2 linked regions of the Adhaeribacter arboris genome follow. The main gene of each other region encodes a partner of the protein of the gene in region 2 in a complex. Links are inferred from orthologs where the notes say so. Each region holds a gene or a part of one and is shown on either strand. Other genes may lie near its edges. The genes, in order: uvrB and AHMF7605_RS24620.

The links.
Region 1: the proteins of AHMF7605_RS24620 (region 2) and uvrB are in contact, whole or in part, in a crystal structure (PDB 7EGT), measured with the Thermus thermophilus proteins. The link is inferred for Adhaeribacter arboris from one-to-one orthologs. Residues at the interface, in WP_096412145.1 of Thermus thermophilus: His654, Arg656, Phe657, Gln666, Asp668, Glu669, Lys680, Arg681, Leu682, Ser683, Lys685, Tyr686, Ala687; in WP_096411307.1 of Thermus thermophilus: Glu23, Leu25, Arg26, Asp27, Gly28, Glu29, Arg30, Phe31, Arg55, Glu326, Asp327, Phe328, Glu379, Ser382, Gln383, His398, Gly400, Arg401.

Annotation. Positions count from the first base shown.
Region 1 is NZ_PYFT01000001.1:4,951,070-4,959,227, forward strand. The notes cover bases 2,709-5,627. They hold uvrB (excinuclease ABC subunit UvrB), read left to right. Parts: upstream 2,709-3,115; coding sequence 3,116-5,140; downstream 5,141-5,627. Other genes in these bases: AHMF7605_RS20150 (SH3 domain-containing protein), read right to left, coding at 2,709-2,779; AHMF7605_RS20160 (hypothetical protein), read left to right, coding at 5,376-5,627. Outside these bases: AHMF7605_RS20130 (hypothetical protein), read left to right, coding at 1-26; AHMF7605_RS20135 (hypothetical protein), read right to left, coding at 698-919; AHMF7605_RS20140 (hypothetical protein), read right to left, coding at 927-1,196; AHMF7605_RS20145 (hypothetical protein), read right to left, coding at 1,834-2,085; more of AHMF7605_RS20150, read right to left, coding at 2,396-2,708; more of AHMF7605_RS20160, read left to right, coding at 5,628-6,062; AHMF7605_RS20165 (GNAT family N-acetyltransferase), read left to right, coding at 6,133-6,555; AHMF7605_RS20170 (hypothetical protein), read left to right, coding at 6,667-6,978; AHMF7605_RS20175 (magnesium citrate secondary transporter), read left to right, coding at 6,978-7,358; AHMF7605_RS20180 (GNAT family N-acetyltransferase), read left to right, coding at 7,380-7,901; AHMF7605_RS20185 (B12-binding domain-containing radical SAM protein), read right to left, coding at 8,005-8,158. UniProt on the Escherichia coli protein: The UvrABC repair system catalyzes the recognition and processing of DNA lesions. A damage recognition complex composed of 2 UvrA and 2 UvrB subunits scans DNA for abnormalities.
Region 2 is NZ_PYFT01000001.1:6,054,506-6,062,719, reverse strand. What follows is about bases 3,709-6,683. They hold AHMF7605_RS24620 (ATP-dependent helicase), read left to right. Parts: upstream 3,709-4,070; coding sequence 4,071-6,296; downstream 6,297-6,683. Other genes in these bases: AHMF7605_RS24615 (DUF4290 domain-containing protein), read left to right, coding at 6,450-6,683; AHMF7605_RS24625 (porin), read right to left, coding at 3,709-3,742. Outside these bases: AHMF7605_RS24630 (PQQ-dependent sugar dehydrogenase), read left to right, coding at 1-2,282; more of AHMF7605_RS24625, read right to left, coding at 2,363-3,708; more of AHMF7605_RS24615, read left to right, coding at 6,684-7,109; murA (UDP-N-acetylglucosamine 1-carboxyvinyltransferase), read left to right, coding at 7,257-8,214. UniProt on the Escherichia coli protein: A helicase with DNA-dependent ATPase activity. Unwinds DNA duplexes with 3'-5' polarity. Translocates on single-stranded DNA with 3'-5' polarity. Initiates unwinding more efficiently from a nicked substrate than double-stranded DNA.

The sequences.
Region 1 (8,158 bases), 1.1 Mb from region 2 along the record:
TTCGCGAAATTGAAATAAAATATTAACTGCCTGCCTTCTTGCGGGCTGTTTAAAAATATCTTACACTATACTACAATTTTACTAAGCCCATCCTTTTGGATTGGGTTTTTTTATTTTTTCTTCCTAGCTCTACTCCATCCGAATAGATTGTTTTAAATCCGTTTGCATAAAGTTTGTAGCTAAAAATGTTACAGAACGCGTACAAAAACCTATACACTGGCCCATGCTTGTATTTGTGTTCCCTATTAAAATACAATAATATTTACAAACCAATTTTACGGCCGTGTATGTAGACCTTTGCTGACCAGTACTCATGTAACTGTGACTTTTTATGGGAGTATAGTTACAGAAATCTAAAGCTTTGGTATTTAGTCAAAACAAGAAGAAAGTTGCTTTTAGGTGAAAGGATAACATTAAAAAGCAGATAAAACAGGATGACTTCCAGAAGACACGGCCGATACAAGAAAATAGTTTGCGTTATAAATAGAACCTTATACCTATGAAACTAAACTGTCTCATGGCTGGGTAGAGGCTGCATCGTCGAAGTTTTTCCGAAGAATTATATAAGAAGGAATATTCCTGCAGCGATTTTTCCTTAAAGTGGTTGAGAGTAGCTTGTTCAGTAGAAATTCCAGCAGTTCTTTATAATTTCTCTTTTAAAGTAAAATCACAAAAATCTGCTGGAATAAGTTTTTAGCTAAGATAATTTTATCCAGTAGGAAAATTGATCCAGAGCGCAATGAAGTTGTTCGAGTTCCGAGGTGGTATTTTGAGTGAATTGTCGAAGCTCCTGAGTTAGGCTTTCTGCTTGGTGGAAAGTAGCTTGCACGGTTCGCCATTCGCTTATTACTTGCCTTACCACCAGAAAAATGACCAGCAATGCCAAAACGACTAAAGGAATCAGGGGGAAAATAATCATCTTAATGCTACTTTTTATCAGGCCGATGACTATAACTATTCTCTGTGTCTGTCTTACTTCCGGCCGAGATCGCGTGCGGGCACGAGTTTAATCCTGCACAATTTTCGGAATAGTAATACACATAGGAACTAATGCCTTCGCAAACATAGATGGAAGGGGTTTGCTGCTTTATAGCGGCAAGTTTGGGTAAATACCGGTCTTTTGCCGGGGTACTCGCATGAGCTGAAGCAAAAGCAATGTACAGCAGGAAAGTAAAAAAGAGGAAAAATTGCTTCATTCAAAAATGTATTATTATTCTAATAAAAAATTTAACTTGATAAACATGTATAAGGCAAATAAAAAGCCAATTTACGCGCTACCTCTTAAATTTTTTAGCTGGCTACATAATAGAGAGAACTTTGCACCTAACCCGCTAGTATTCTGCAATTAAATTTGTTGCTTTATTTACAATTAAGTAATTAAACAAAATTAATTAAATAAATCTGTCTGATATCGAGACTGTTGCGATAAGGAGTTGATAATTAAGATGATAGTTCCTAAAAAGTCTAGTATCTACTATTTGGATACTTGGGTCTCTTTTCTTATATTATACTAAATGGATAAGATTTATTACTCTATCTACAATAGTATAAAAGATAGAGTTAGTTGGATAATCCTGATTGTTGAAATCGCAGGAATATGAAAGGTATTATTAAACTCAGAATGCTGTTGACCAGTAAGAATTATAAAGTAATTGCCCACTTTCTGGAAACATCCGCCTAGATTTTCTGAACTAGGCAATTTTATTGTCTTGGTTCCTTTTGTAAGGTCGTTTACTTGGTTTGGCTGGCCTATACGCTCTTAGCCATTGAATACCTAACCCTACTACCCAAGTTAACATAATTAGTGCTACCGTCCAATACCAATCTTTCATATTACAAACCAAGTAATGGTGCGATGTTTACTTCTTCCAGATAAGGTTCCAGGAGAGCGAGACTTTTGAAACTTAGTACCAAATCAACTTCGTAGTTGTCCCGACGATACCAGATTTCGGCAAAGAAAGAATCTACACTAAAAAGATAAACAAAGTGTTCTCCATTGAGGCGATCGGCCAGAAACTTGCCTTGCGCTCGAATGAGGGCAGCCTTTTGCTCGCGTTTATTACAGAAAAAGTAAGGTTGATTCATCTTAAAATGGTTGCGTAAGTTTAAATTAAACAAAGAGTAACTGACAAGCCTCCTGCTTCCGGAGAACTGCTATAAATACCAGAATTAAGATAAAATTGAGTACTAGTCTTAGCGCAAAGTATTTATTATTAGTAATATATGTAATAATAAATATTATGCCAGAACAAGCGTATAAACAGAGGCATTCTCATTTTTTACCATCGGCTAAATAACGACCGTAATGAGCTACATTCCTGGTGAGAGGTTACACCAGGAATGCTAAAAAAAGCTTAATCTGTTTAATTCCGCTAATTTGAAGAGCCTGTATGTCTCATTCCGCCAAGAGCGGAATATGAATAAGGTGCAGCGTAGATGAATCAGGGATAAGTTGGTGCGTGTTCGCGCTAGTTACTATGGTCCGGAACTGGTATATATTTTTAAAGGGAGCGAAATATTTTTTTCCATTTCTGCGCACTACGTACCAGTCGTAATTTAAGCGGCCGTATACAAAAATGGTATCGCCAACACGAATACTTTTAAATACCGGAGCAAACGTATTCGGAATTTTTCTCAGAGATACTCCGCTTCTGCCAGCCGTGAAGGTTTCCAGAATAGGTCGGAAATTACTGCTTAATTCATAAGAAGAAGGAGAAAGAGAATACGTGCAGCCGGAGAGTAAATAAAAGGATAACAGGTAAAGTAAATTTTTTTTCATTTGGTTGGTTTGATTAAGTTTAGATTATAATGTTCGGGAGCTTGGTAAGCAAAAGACTTTTATTTACTTGAAAAGACTGAATTACTTCTGCCTTGGCTTTAGCTTTATTTAAGTCCTTTCCTTTTTAGTAATTTTGCTATTGTCGTTGGCTCAATATAAATTAAATTTCAGGATGATGCAACAACAAGAAATAAGTATAGCCTAACTAAAGCAGCTAATTTTAAAGGGGTTATAACAAAATAAAATTGAGCTATAGGTCGGAATTATTCTGGAGGCGGGGCAACTCTGCGGCTCTGGATATTGTTATACTATATTAACAAAATCTAAAAATTCTGCATGGATTTTAAACTAACTTCTGAATTTAAACCTACTGGCGATCAACCCAAAGCTATTGCGCAATTAGTGGAAGGCGTAAGAAACGGTGAACCGGCGCAGGTATTGTTAGGCGCAACTGGTACCGGGAAAACCTTTACCGTAGCCAATGTTATTCAAGAGGTGCAAAAGCCAACCTTGGTATTATGCCACAATAAAACGCTCGCGGCACAGCTCTACGGGGAGTTTAAACAGTTTTTTCCTAAAAATGCCGTTGAGTATTTTATATCGTATTACGATTACTACCAGCCCGAGGCGTACATTGCTTCTTCTAATACTTTTATCGAGAAAGACTTAGCCATTAATGAAGAAATTGAAAAACTGCGGTTGCATTGCACTTCGTCTTTATTGTCGGGGCGGCGCGATATAATTGTAGTAGCTTCTGTATCCTGCATTTACGGTATTGGTAATCCCGAAGAATTTGGAAAAAACGTAATTTACCTTCAACCGGGCCGCAAGTTTAGCCGCAACCAGTTGCTGTACCAATTTGTCCAGATTTTATATAGCCGTACCGAGGCGGAATTTACCCGGGGCACTTTCCGGGTAAAAGGGGATACTGTGGATATTTTTCCGGCTTATGCCGATTATGCTTACCGGATTTATTTTTTCGGGGATGAAATCGAGTCTATCCGACGCATCGAACCAGCCTCTGGTAAAATGATTGCCGAAGAAGAGCAAATAGCCTTGTATCCGGCTAATTTATTCGTGACCGGGCAAGACGTAATGCAACAGGCAATTCGCGAAATTCAGTTCGATTTAGTGGCGCAGCACGAATATTTTTTAAAAGAAAGCCGCGACGAAGAAGCCAAACGAATTAAAGAACGTACTGAGTTTGACTTGGAAATGATCCGGGAGCTAGGGTATTGTTCGGGTATCGAGAACTATTCCCGTTATTTCGATCGACGCACACCGGGGGCACGTCCGTTCTGTTTATTAGATTATTTTCCGAACGATTACCTGATGGTAATCGATGAGAGTCACGTTACTACCCCCCAGGTGCGAGCCATGTGGGGCGGCGACCGTTCCCGTAAAACCGCCTTGGTTGAATGGGGGTTCCGGTTACCTTCGGCGATGGATAACCGCCCGCTTACATTTAACGAGTTTGAGTCAATGATAGGCCAGACTATATATGTGAGCGCCACGCCCGGCGATTATGAACTGCAAAAATCCGGGGGCGTTATCGTAGAGCAAATTATCCGGCCAACTGGTCTGTTAGATCCCGAAATTGAAGTAAGACCTAGCGTGAACCAGGTAGATGATTTACTCGACGAGATAGACGAGCGTATTAAAATGGGTGATCGTATACTGGTTACTACCCTCACCAAACGCATGGCCGAGGAGCTTTCTAAGTACATGGAGAAACTAAATATTAAAGTAAAATACATCCATTCCGAAATAAAATCTTTGGATAGGGTAGAGATTTTGCGGGAATTGCGCTTGGGACATATAGATGTATTAATTGGGGTAAACTTGCTCCGTGAAGGTCTGGATTTGCCGGAAGTATCATTAGTAGCCGTGCTGGATGCCGACAAAGAAGGCTTCCTGCGCGATCAACGCTCGCTGATTCAAACTACCGGCCGGGCCGCCCGGAATAGCCAAGGCAAAGTAATTATGTACGCCGACCGTATGACGGGTTCCATGCAGCGCACGATAGACGAAACTAACCGGCGGAGAGCCGTGCAAATGGCTTACAACGAAGCCCATGGCATTACACCTACCACGGTACGGAAATCAAAAGAAGAAATATTTGAACAAACCACCGTGGCCGATTCCCGGCCTATTCCGAAAGTATACGCTGGTCCAGCCGAGGTATCTATTGCGGCCGAACCAGTGGTGCAATACATGAAGCGCGAAGAACTCGAAAAGCTCATTAAGAAAACGGAAAAGCAAATGGAAGCCGCCGCCAAAGAACTCGACTTTCTGCAAGCCGCCAAATACCGCGATGAGCTAGCCGAATTACGCAAGCTGCTGAAAAGTAAAAGGGATTAATCTTTTTGTAAGTGAGCAACTTTAACTTATTTAAAACAGAAACAATTTATATGTCATTCAGAAGGAAACTTGTTGGCTATGTGGCAAAATACTTTCCATTGGAAGAATCGCTTTTTTAACCTTAATTTCTTTTTCTACTAATTTCATTAAAACGCCGACCATTCATCGGCGATTTTGTTATATATAATTATGGAAATATTGCTACTGAAGCATCTTTATCTAAAAATAAGATATAATGGCTGGTGGTAAAAAATTACATTTTAAATTCTGCTTCTTTGTTATAGGGTTAGCAATGACGAGCTTTTCTTGCGAAGATACTACTTCCGTCATTTACGAAAATTCTGTTTTAGGTAAACAACAATTCGTTCATACAATTGAATTAATTGCGTTTGGTGCAACAGATGATTCTATTAACCCTCATAACAGAGGGTACCGCGCTGATTTCTATGCCCATTTTAATTTAAGTAATGATTCAATCTATACACGTCAACAAATTAGTTTTTTTGAGCAGAAAGAAATTACGGCTAAACTAGGTTTTTGTAATTCTTTATCGACAAGTAAAGAACTGGTCGATTTACTCGCTGTGATTAAACAACTAAAGCCAGGACTTATAAAACAGACAAATGTTCCAGATGGAGTATTATATTGCGGTAAAGATTACTGCTTGGTTTATACTTGTGGAGCTAGCATAAAGAGGTATTATTTCACTAGATTCAATCTCTTACCAGAATTTGAGATGTTCATTGATTATGCTGAAAATACAGAACATGATACAACATTAATCAAAGATGATAGTCAATTCGATGAGGATAATGTATTGTCTAACATTGTAAACCGAGTAGATTTCCCTCGTTTTAAAACAATTCCTCCACCAGTGGTCTCTACTGTCGGTTTTACTCCTCCTGCTATCCTGCGAGATTAACTTTTTCAGTATTAAGTAAAGTTAGAATTTACCTTTCTTTTTTTAAGCTTTTACAATCTATCTACCAAAGATGCCAAGCCCATTAATTACTTACCGAACCGGAAACGATCTGAATTTAAACGAAATGATTGCTCTATACGAAGCGTCCACACTAGGCGAGCGTCGTCCCATTCAGGACCGGGCCCGGATGCAGGCCATGCTGCAACATGCCAATCTGGTAATTACAGCTTGGGCCGATGCGCAATTAGTAGGTATTGCGCGAGCCTTCTCCGATTTTGCTTTTGTTACGTATCTTTCTGATTTAGCCGTGCACCGCGATTTTCAAAAACAAGGTATTGGTAAAGAACTGATTAAGCAAACGCAACTGGCGGGCGGGCCACACGCCAAAATTGTTTTATTGGCGGCTCCAGCGGCCGAACACTACTACCCGCGTATTGGGTTTACCCATCATCCGCAAGCATGGATGCTAAATGGCGATGCGGAAATTAAATAAGGAATATTGCCGTTTTATAATTTGGGTTAGAGATATTTGTGTTAAATTAGTTATACTATCCAACCTTTGCCGTTCAACCATCCACTAACGTAAAAATTCAGGTATTAAAGAATGAGCCAGTCGTTTCAGTCGACAAAGAAGTGCAAGAATTGTGGAAACTGGTCGCCGTGGAATCAGCAAATTAACGATACCTGTCATTTCTGCGGACATTTGCTCGACGAAGAAGCGTTTTTAGCCCAGGCCAAAGCCGAAGCCGAGGCTAATGAAAAAAAGCCGTACCAAATTAACATTGACTTAATTAAAATATACCCCACTGATTCGTTCCTGGTAAAAATAGGAAAACGTATGGTTCAGGCAGTGCAAATTTCTTTTGTTGCCATTTTGTCTTTTATACTTTGGTTCTTAACCATGTTGGCGGGCTAATGCAAATTTTACGAAATCCAGTTTTTATCATTGCGGCAGTAACATTCTGGATAACGTATACGCTAGAGTATTTTAATATTTTTACCTTGCCTTTCGTTCATCATTATCTCGATGATTTATTAGCTATGCCGGTAATTTTAACGCTGGTAGTGGCGGTACAACGGCAGTGGGTTTACCGGACCCCACGGTATATTCTCTCAAAATTTCAGGTGATGTTTGCGGTAGTGTATGTAAGTTTTTGGTTTGAAGTAATCCTGCCGGCTTTCTCGGTAAAATATACCCGCGATGCCTGGGATATTATAGCGTATAGTTTAGGTGCGTTAATATTTTACCGGTTCATTAATCAGCGGCAATCATTACCTTCGCGGTCGCAACCTTAATCAGTAGAATCACTTAATACTTTGAAACCAACTGCTACCCTTCGCCGCGCCACTGCGGACGATATAAATTTACTGGCAACTATTGGCCAACAATCTTTTATCGAAGCTTTCGGGGACGCTAACACTCCCGAAAATATGGCGGCATTTTTAATTAAAGGGTTTGCGCCCGAAATAATTGCGAATGAGCTAGCAAACTCCAGTACCGAGTTTTACCTAGCCGAAATAGCTGACGAAGCTGCCGGTTACGTGAAAATGGAATTTCCGGCACCGGATTCCCGAGTACCTTTTCAAAACGCCTTAAAAATCAGCCGCTTGTATTTGCTTCGTCAATTTTTGGGCTTGGGTTTGGGCGACCAACTGATGCATTTCAGCCTTGAAAAAGCAAAACTGTTGGGCTGCGAGGCCGTGTGGCTCACCGTATGGGAACATAATCCCAGGGCGATTTCTTTTTACCAGAAATGGGGATTTTACCAGGTAGGCACCGAAGACTTTATTTTAGGCGATGATGTACAATTAGACTACCTGCTGGTAAAGCCCATGTAAGGGTTAATTTTATGCGCCTAAGAAGGTTTCTCCTTGAAAATATTGAAGAAAATAGCTGTAGCTAAATCAATCTGGCTTGTATAAGTAAACCGCAAAACTAAATTTATATTATTAAAAGACCTTTTTCGCGTAAGGTGAGCCAGGTTGGAGAAATTAGAAATTGCGTAAAAGGTACGTTGGCTTGCTCCGGAAACTGTTGGGCTAGTTCTTTTAAATGAGTTATGTTTGGTTGTTCGCTGCTTACTTGCCTTAACATT
Region 2 (8,214 bases):
GAACACCCCGCAACCGGATAAGCCGGTTTACGGCTAAAGGCGACGTAGTAGTACCAGGTAGCGAAGTAGTTGTATTAAACCTGGACCCGCTCAGTAGTGCTAATAACCATAATGGTGGCGCCATGCACTTTGGCAAGGATGGTAAATTATACGTAGCCATTGGCGAGAATGCCAACCCGGCTCAATCTCAAGACTTAAATACTTACCACGGAAAATTACTCCGGATAAACCCGAATGGCTCCATTCCGGCAGGTAATCCCTATACTACTGGTTCAGCTCAAAAAAAAAGAATCTGGGCCTCCGGCTTGCGTAACCCGTATACTTTCGCGGTCCAACCCGGTACCGGCCGAATATTCGTGAACGATGTAGGTCAGGTTACTTGGGAAGAAATAAACGATGCTAGTGCCGGGGGAAAAAATTTTGGCTGGCCCGTTAAAGAAGGATTCAGCACGGACCCGGCCTATGCCAATCCGGTATTTGCCTATCCGCACGGCTCCGAAGATGGTACGGGTTGTGCCATTACCGGGGGAGTTTTTTTTAACCCAATTACTACCAATTATCCCGCTGCTTACCAAGGTCGTTATTTTTTTCAGGATTTATGCAGTAAATGGATTAATGTACTGGATCTTTCCAGCCCTACTCCTATCCGCCAACCTTTTGCCACTAATCTCGGCGACTACGCTTTGGGGATTACTGTGGGTACAGATGGCAATTTGTATTATCTGGAAAGAAGTACCAGTGCCGTTTATAAGATTATTTATACTACTAATGCTGCGCCCCGTATTGAACAACAACCGGCCAACCTAACGGTTGCCGCCGGACAACCCGCCACCTTTAAAGTAACCGCTACTGGTACCGCTCCGCTCACCTACCAATGGCAAAAGAATGGAGTAAATATTTCGGGAGCTACCGCGGCTACTTACACAATAGCTAGTACCAAAGCAGCGGACGCCGGTAATTACCGCGTGGTAGTAGCAAATGCCGCCGGAAAAGCAACCAGTAATGCCGCTTCCTTAAAGGTTACTGCTTTCAACAACCGGCCAGTGGCCGTAATTAATTATCCCACCGAAACCTTCCGTTACCGCGGCGGCGATGTTATCCGGTTTATCGGGGATGCTACCGATACGGAAGATGGAACGTTACCAGCCAGTGCCTTTACCTGGTTCGTAGATTTTCACCACGACACCCACCACCACGACGGCCCGGCTATTGCCGATGGGGTAAAAAGCGGCTCCTTTGTGATTCCGACCAGCGGAGAAGTATCCGCAAACGTTTGGTACCGCCTGTATGCCGTAGTAAAAGATGCGGGCGGGTTAACCGATACAATTTACCGGGATATTCATCCGTACCGTTCCACAATAAGTCTGACGACTCAACCGGCCGGATTAAAACTTACCTTAGACGGACAACCCGTAAATACCCCTATTGCGGTTAACAGTGTAGAAGGTATAATGCGAAATATCGGCCCGGTAAATTCGCAAACACTTAACGGGAAAACCTACGTTTTTGAAAAATGGCTGCACGGCGGCTCGGCGAATCAAACTATTTCTACGCCCAAAGACAATGTAACTTATACGGCCGTTTACCGCGAAGCAGTTTCTTCGGCGCTCTTAGAGGCAGAAAATGCGGTAGTCTCTGGCGTACAAGTTTCTAACGATCATGCGGGTTATACCGGAACCGGCTTTGCCAACTACCTCCAGGAATCGAATGACTACATAGAATGGACAGTTTCTGTTCCGACAGCCGGTACGTATAATTTAAGCTTCCGCTATGCTTTGGTAGGTAGCTCACGTCATCTTCGGCTTCAGGTAAACAACGCCAACCTCGCATCGGAACTGGAATTTCCCGAAACCGGGCAATGGACTTCCTGGTCAAATAAAGAAATAAATATTAGTTTAACGGCGGGTTCAAACACAATTCGGCTTACGGCTACGGGTACCAGTGGCCCCAACCTAGATCATTTAGTAGTAAGCCCAAATTCTTCTGCCCCGGCACAAGCTAGCACAAAAGAAACGGTTGCGACAGAACCTGTGCTTCAGGTTTATCCGAATCCGGCAAACTCTTATTTAAAGGTGCGTATTCCATTTACCTCTGAGCAGAAATATACGGTTCAACTTTATAATAACCAGGGGAAATTAGTGCATCAGAATCTTTCTGTAAAACCCGTTCTAGGACAGAATACCCTTTTATTGCCAACCGCTAATTTACCCGTAGGCTTATACATTGTTAAAATCTTGCAGGGAAAAACCAGTTTATCTAAGGTATTTTTCATTCGGCGATAAAAGCTGTATTCGTCCGCTACAAAACTATAAACCCTTACTTACCGCGGTAAGTAAGGGTTTATTTTAAATTGCCGCTTACATTAGAAACGGTACATTACCCGAATAGTTAGTATATTATCTTTATAATCCCGGGCGTATTTAATTAATTGGGTAGGTTGATTTTTTACCCAGTCGTACCAAAAGGTAAAGCGTACATTATTCGTAAAATTATGAATGTAGCCGCCGCCTAAAGTACTGAATTTAATATCAGCTTCGGTGGTGCCGGAACCAGGCTGTCCTACTTCTTTATTTTTTACTTGTTTGTTCGGATCGTACCAATCGTACTTAAGCACAATTTGGTCGCGGCTGGTCTTGATGTCTTGTAAAAAGTAAAAGTAAGCCCCGTTAAACTTTCGGTGGTAAATGGGCAAACCTACTTTGCGGGCAAAAGGCAGGTTATTGACAATGGTAATCTCGTCGGTGGTAGGTTCGGTAGCGGGTACTTCGGAGGAGGTGGCAATGCCGGGTTGCCGGCCAATAATAAATTCGCCCCGCAGCTCGGTAGTGCCCCATTTATTTAAAATTTTCAGCTGCGCATCGGCTCCGTAGTACCGGCGGGTAGCAATTTTACCGATATTGGTTTCCGCGGAATCTACCTGAAACATGGGTCCGGCAGCCGTTTTGTTTAAACGGTAAACCTGTTTGCCGAACTGGCGCATGCCGCCATTGTAGTGCGATACACTACCTGATAAAATTAATTTTTCAGTTATTTCGGTGGGCTTTACCGAAACCCGACCAATAAAATCTTTGTTGCTATCGTAATCGGTGGGAGCGGCTACCCCGGTGCCGTTAAACAAACCGGCTTCAATCCGCAGATTTCTTAAGGCATCCTGCTCCTTTTGCGGATCAAAACTTAACATCAAGCCCAAATCACGCTCCGTGCGGAACAAAATCTGCGACATGCGCCCACGTTCGGGTGCTTCTCGCTGCGACGAAGAATAATTTACTTCGAACCCAAAGGGTCGGGGAAACATACCCGTGGTCAGGTGAAATTTACTGAACTTATTCTCGTAAATTTTTCCGTAAAAATCCCGAATCTGCACACCTCGTTCCGTTACATCAAACTGGAAAGCAAAAGAGACGGAAGGTAAATCTTTTTGGTGGAGCATGGTATATTCCATCCTTACCCGGCCGCGGCGCAGCATAAACCGGTTATTGGAATTAGCGGCAAAGTTACCCCCCGCAAAGCTGGGAGCACCGGCACTCTGCGCCAACTGAAACTGCGGTTGGATATACCCGCTGAATTTTAAATTTTCAAATTTTTTAAAAACGGAGTAAATACCCTCGCCCTGCGAAATAGTAGAATCTTGAGAAGCTTGCTGGGCCTGCGCCGAAAAGTAAATAAGATTGACTCCTACAAAAGCGATAATATACCGCCAGCCGCCCAAATGTAACTTGAGCGGACAAATAATTCTTTTCATTGTTTAGTCTCTTTAATTTTTAAAGCGAGCGCTGGTAGAAGTGGGAGAGAACGCCAAAACTTTAAAAAATTTCACAAAAGTAAAGAATGATAGGCACTTAGTGGGAATGTACACCAGGTACACTAGGTTAAGAAATTGTTAAGTTTTTGTTAATCTTTAAGCTGTTCCTTCCAAGTACACGAACCAGTACCTTTTGATTTTTTAAATAGATTTTGTATTACCTAACCCACATACAAGAAACTGATAAAGTAGTTTGGCTGTTAGAAAGAATAGAAGATGCGGTAAATTTTGTAACTTGTGCCGCTTTTGTCTGATAGCCCCGAAGCGAATGGATTACCTGAAATTATTGAACGATTCACAAAGAGCCGCCGTTCTGCATACCGACGGTCCGGTAATGATTATTGCGGGCGCCGGCTCCGGTAAAACCCGGGTTTTAACCTACCGGATTGCCCACTTAATTAGTAAAGGTGTTGACCCCTTTAATATATTATCTTTAACCTTTACTAATAAAGCCGCGAAAGAAATGCGGCAACGGATTGAAAAAGTAATCGGCAACGAAGCCAAAAATATCTGGATGGGCACGTTCCACTCGGTATTTGCTAAAATTCTGCGCGCCGAAGCTCCTAAAATTGGTTACCCGAGTAACTTTACTATTTACGATACCGATGATTCTAAAACCCTGATCCGGAACATCGTTAAGGAAATGAACCTCGACGATAAGTTGTATAAACCGGGCATGGTATTAGGCCGCATTTCGGCGGCTAAAAACAAACTGATTACCGTTGCCCAATACCGCCAGGACCCTACCATCCAGGCCGACGACGAAGCGGCCATGCGCCCCAAAATCGGGGAAATTTACCAGGCATACCAAAGCCGGTGCTTTAAAGCCGGCGCGATGGATTTCGATGACTTATTGTTCAACACCAACGTGCTTTTTAAAGAACATGTAGATGCTCTGAACAAATACCAGAACATTTTTAAATACGTGATGGTGGATGAGTACCAGGATACCAATTACTCCCAGTACCTAATTACCCGCAAACTGGCCGCCAAAAACCGGAATATCTGCGTAGTAGGCGACGATGCGCAAAGTATTTACGCGTTCCGGGGAGCCGATATTCAAAATATATTGAATTACGAGCGCGATTACCCCGAACTGGAAGTATTTAAGCTGGAGCAAAATTACCGGTCTACCAAAAACATTGTGTACGCGGCTAATTCGGTTATTAAAAATAACAAAGCCCAGCTGCGCAAAGATGTCTTTACCGACAACGAAGAAGGTCCGCTGATTGAAGTAATAAAAGCCAACTCCGACAACGAAGAAGGTAAACTAGTGGCGAACGCTATTTTCGAAGAAAAGATGAACAACCACCTTTCTTACGAAGATTTTGCGATTCTTTACCGGACCAATGCGCAGAGCCGGGCTATGGAAGAGGCTTTACGGAAGATGAATATTAAATACCGCATTATTGGGGGCTTATCGTTCTACCAACGCAAAGAAATTAAAGACTTAATTGCCTACTTGCGCCTAACCGTTAACCACAACGACGAGCAAGCCTTACGGCGGGTAATAAACTACCCCAAACGCGGCATCGGCGACTCTACCATCGAAAAAATTATTGTAACCGCCGACGAAACCAACCATACTATTTGGGAAGTAGTCAGCAACGCTAAAAGCTTTTTAACCGGCCGTGTGGCTTCTCCCATTGAAGACTTTGCCACTAAAATTAAAAGCTTCGCCATTATGGCGGAGCAAAACGATGCCTTTGAAGTAGCCAAACACATTGCCAAACAATCCGGCATTGTAGAAGAATTGTACGCCGATAAATCCATTGAAGGCTTGGCCCGTTACGAAAACATCCAGGAATTACTCAACGGGATAAAAGAGTTTGTGGATGATCCGGAGAAAGAAGATAAAAGCTTGTCGGCCTTTTTGCAAGACATTGCTCTTATTACCGACGCCGACAAGCAACAAGACGACGGCAGCGAATACGTTACCATGATGACCATTCACTCGGCTAAAGGTCTGGAATTCCGGAATGTATTTATTGTGGGCATGGAAGAAAACCTGTTTCCGAGCCAAATGATGCTGACCACCCGCGCCGATTTGGAAGAAGAACGCCGTTTGTTTTACGTAGCCATTACCCGCGCCGAAAAGAAATTAACTCTATCTTACGCTACCAGCCGCTACCAATGGGGCAACCTGCGGGCCTGCGAAAAAAGCCGTTTTATTGACGAAATCGACACCCGGTTCTTAAACTTTCAGTACGGCGAAGGCCAGAGTGTTTTTGATAAAGTTTTAAAGCGGAAAAGCAATTTAATTCCGGCTTCTCCCGTTAAAAAAGCAAGTAACTACGTTCCCCCCGCCGATTTTGTACCCAGTGATACCGCCAACTTACAAGCCGGAATGCGCGTAGAACACCCTAAATTTGGTTTTGGTGTGGTAGCTAAAATGGATACCCAAGGCAACAGCACCAAAGCCATCATTGAATTTGAAGAAGCCGGCGAAAAAACCTTATTACTCAGCTTCGCCAAATTACGCATACATGAATAGAAACGAGACGCTAGATACTAGACATTAGACGCTAGATTTTAGATTTAAAAAACATTTTGAAATCTAGCGTACATTACTCGTTGATGATAATTTAAAAAAGTCTAGCGTCTAGCATCTAGTATCTAGCGTCTAAAAAATCCTTACCTTTACCTTATGATTGCTAACTCCAGTTTTAAACAGGAACTGCTGCTGCGGGAATACGGCAGAAATGTTCAGAATATTGTTTCTTATATTCTCTCTATCGAAGATCGGGCGCAACGCAGCCGCAGTGCCCAACTGCTCGTGAACTTGATGGCCAAGCTGAATCCTTCTATCCGCGATATTCAGGATATGCAGCAAAAATTATGGAACCACCTGTTCGTGATGTCAGATGGCAAGCTGGATGTGGATTGTCCCTACCCGCTAAGCGCCATGGAATATTTGAATGACAAGCCCGCCCGCATGGATATTCCGCACGATATTCCGAAGTATAAGCATTACGGTAAAAACGTGGAGCACCTCATTCATAAGGCCATTGAAGTAAAGGATCGGGACGAGCAGGACGCTGCCATTATTTCTTTGGGCAAGCTCATGAAAACGCTTTACCGCACGTACAATAAAGATTCCATTACCGACGAAATTATCCTGAACAATATCCGGGAGCTTTCCGGGGGTAAACTGAACATGGATTTGGCTAAAATTGAAGCAAATAATTTATTTGAGGTAAGTGTAAAAGTGGGCTCTTCCAATAATAATTCTAATAATAACAGCAACAATAACAACAATAATAACCGCAAGAAAATGCTGGATAAGCAGCGCAAAAAACAACAGTAATAATTTAGTTGTTCGTTGCTGGTTGTTCGTTGTTAGTTATTGATTATTACTTTTCACTCTTAAACCGTACGTAGTTCTGGTTAAAGGTTTCCGGCTTGCTTTGCCGACAGCTTTTAACTTTTAACTCATAACTTTTAACTCATCTAAATGGCCAGTTTTGAAGTAATTGGTGGCAATAAATTACAAGGAGAAATTATTCCGCAGGGCGCCAAAAACGAAGCATTACAAATATTATGTGCCGTATTGCTTACTCCTGAACCTGTTACTATATCCAATGTACCCGATATCCGGGACATAAATAAATTAATAGAAATGCTTACCGACCTCGGCGTTAAAGTAGAGCGAAAAGATGCTTCTACGTACACGTTTACGGCCGACGATATTAACCTGGAATATTTAAAAACCGAGCAATTTGCGACTCAAGGCCGGGCTATCCGGGGCTCGGTTATGATTATGGGACCCATGCTGGCCCGTTTCGGAGTGTGTGCCCTGCCTAAGCCCGGCGGCGATAAAATTGGCCGCCGCCGCATGGATACCCATTTTATCGGTTTACAGAAACTGGGCGCTAACTTTAATTACGATTCGCAGGATTCTTTTTTCCAGATTACCGCGCCTAATGGTTTAAAGGGAACCTACATGCTGCTCGATGAGGCTTCGGTAACCGGCACCGCCAATATGGTTATGGCCGCTGTATTAGCCGAAGGCACCACCACTATTTATAACGCCGCCTGCGAACCTTATTTGCAACAACTTTGCCGCATGCTCACCCGCATGGGAGCGAAAATCAGCGGTATTGGTTCTAACTTACTCGTGATAGAAGGAGTGGAAAAACTGGGTGGAACCGAGCACCGGATGCTACCGGATATGATTGAAATTGGTTCTTTTATTGGTTTAGCCGGTATGACCGGTTCTGAAATTACCATTAAAGACGTTCAAATTCCGGAATTAGGTATTATTCCGGAAACCTTTCAGCGCTTAGGCATTAAAATGGAATTCCGGGGCGATGATATCTACATTCCGGCCCAGGACTCCTATGAAATTGACACCTACATTGACGGCAGTATTTTAACCATTGCCGATGCTATCTGGCCCGGCTTCACGCCCG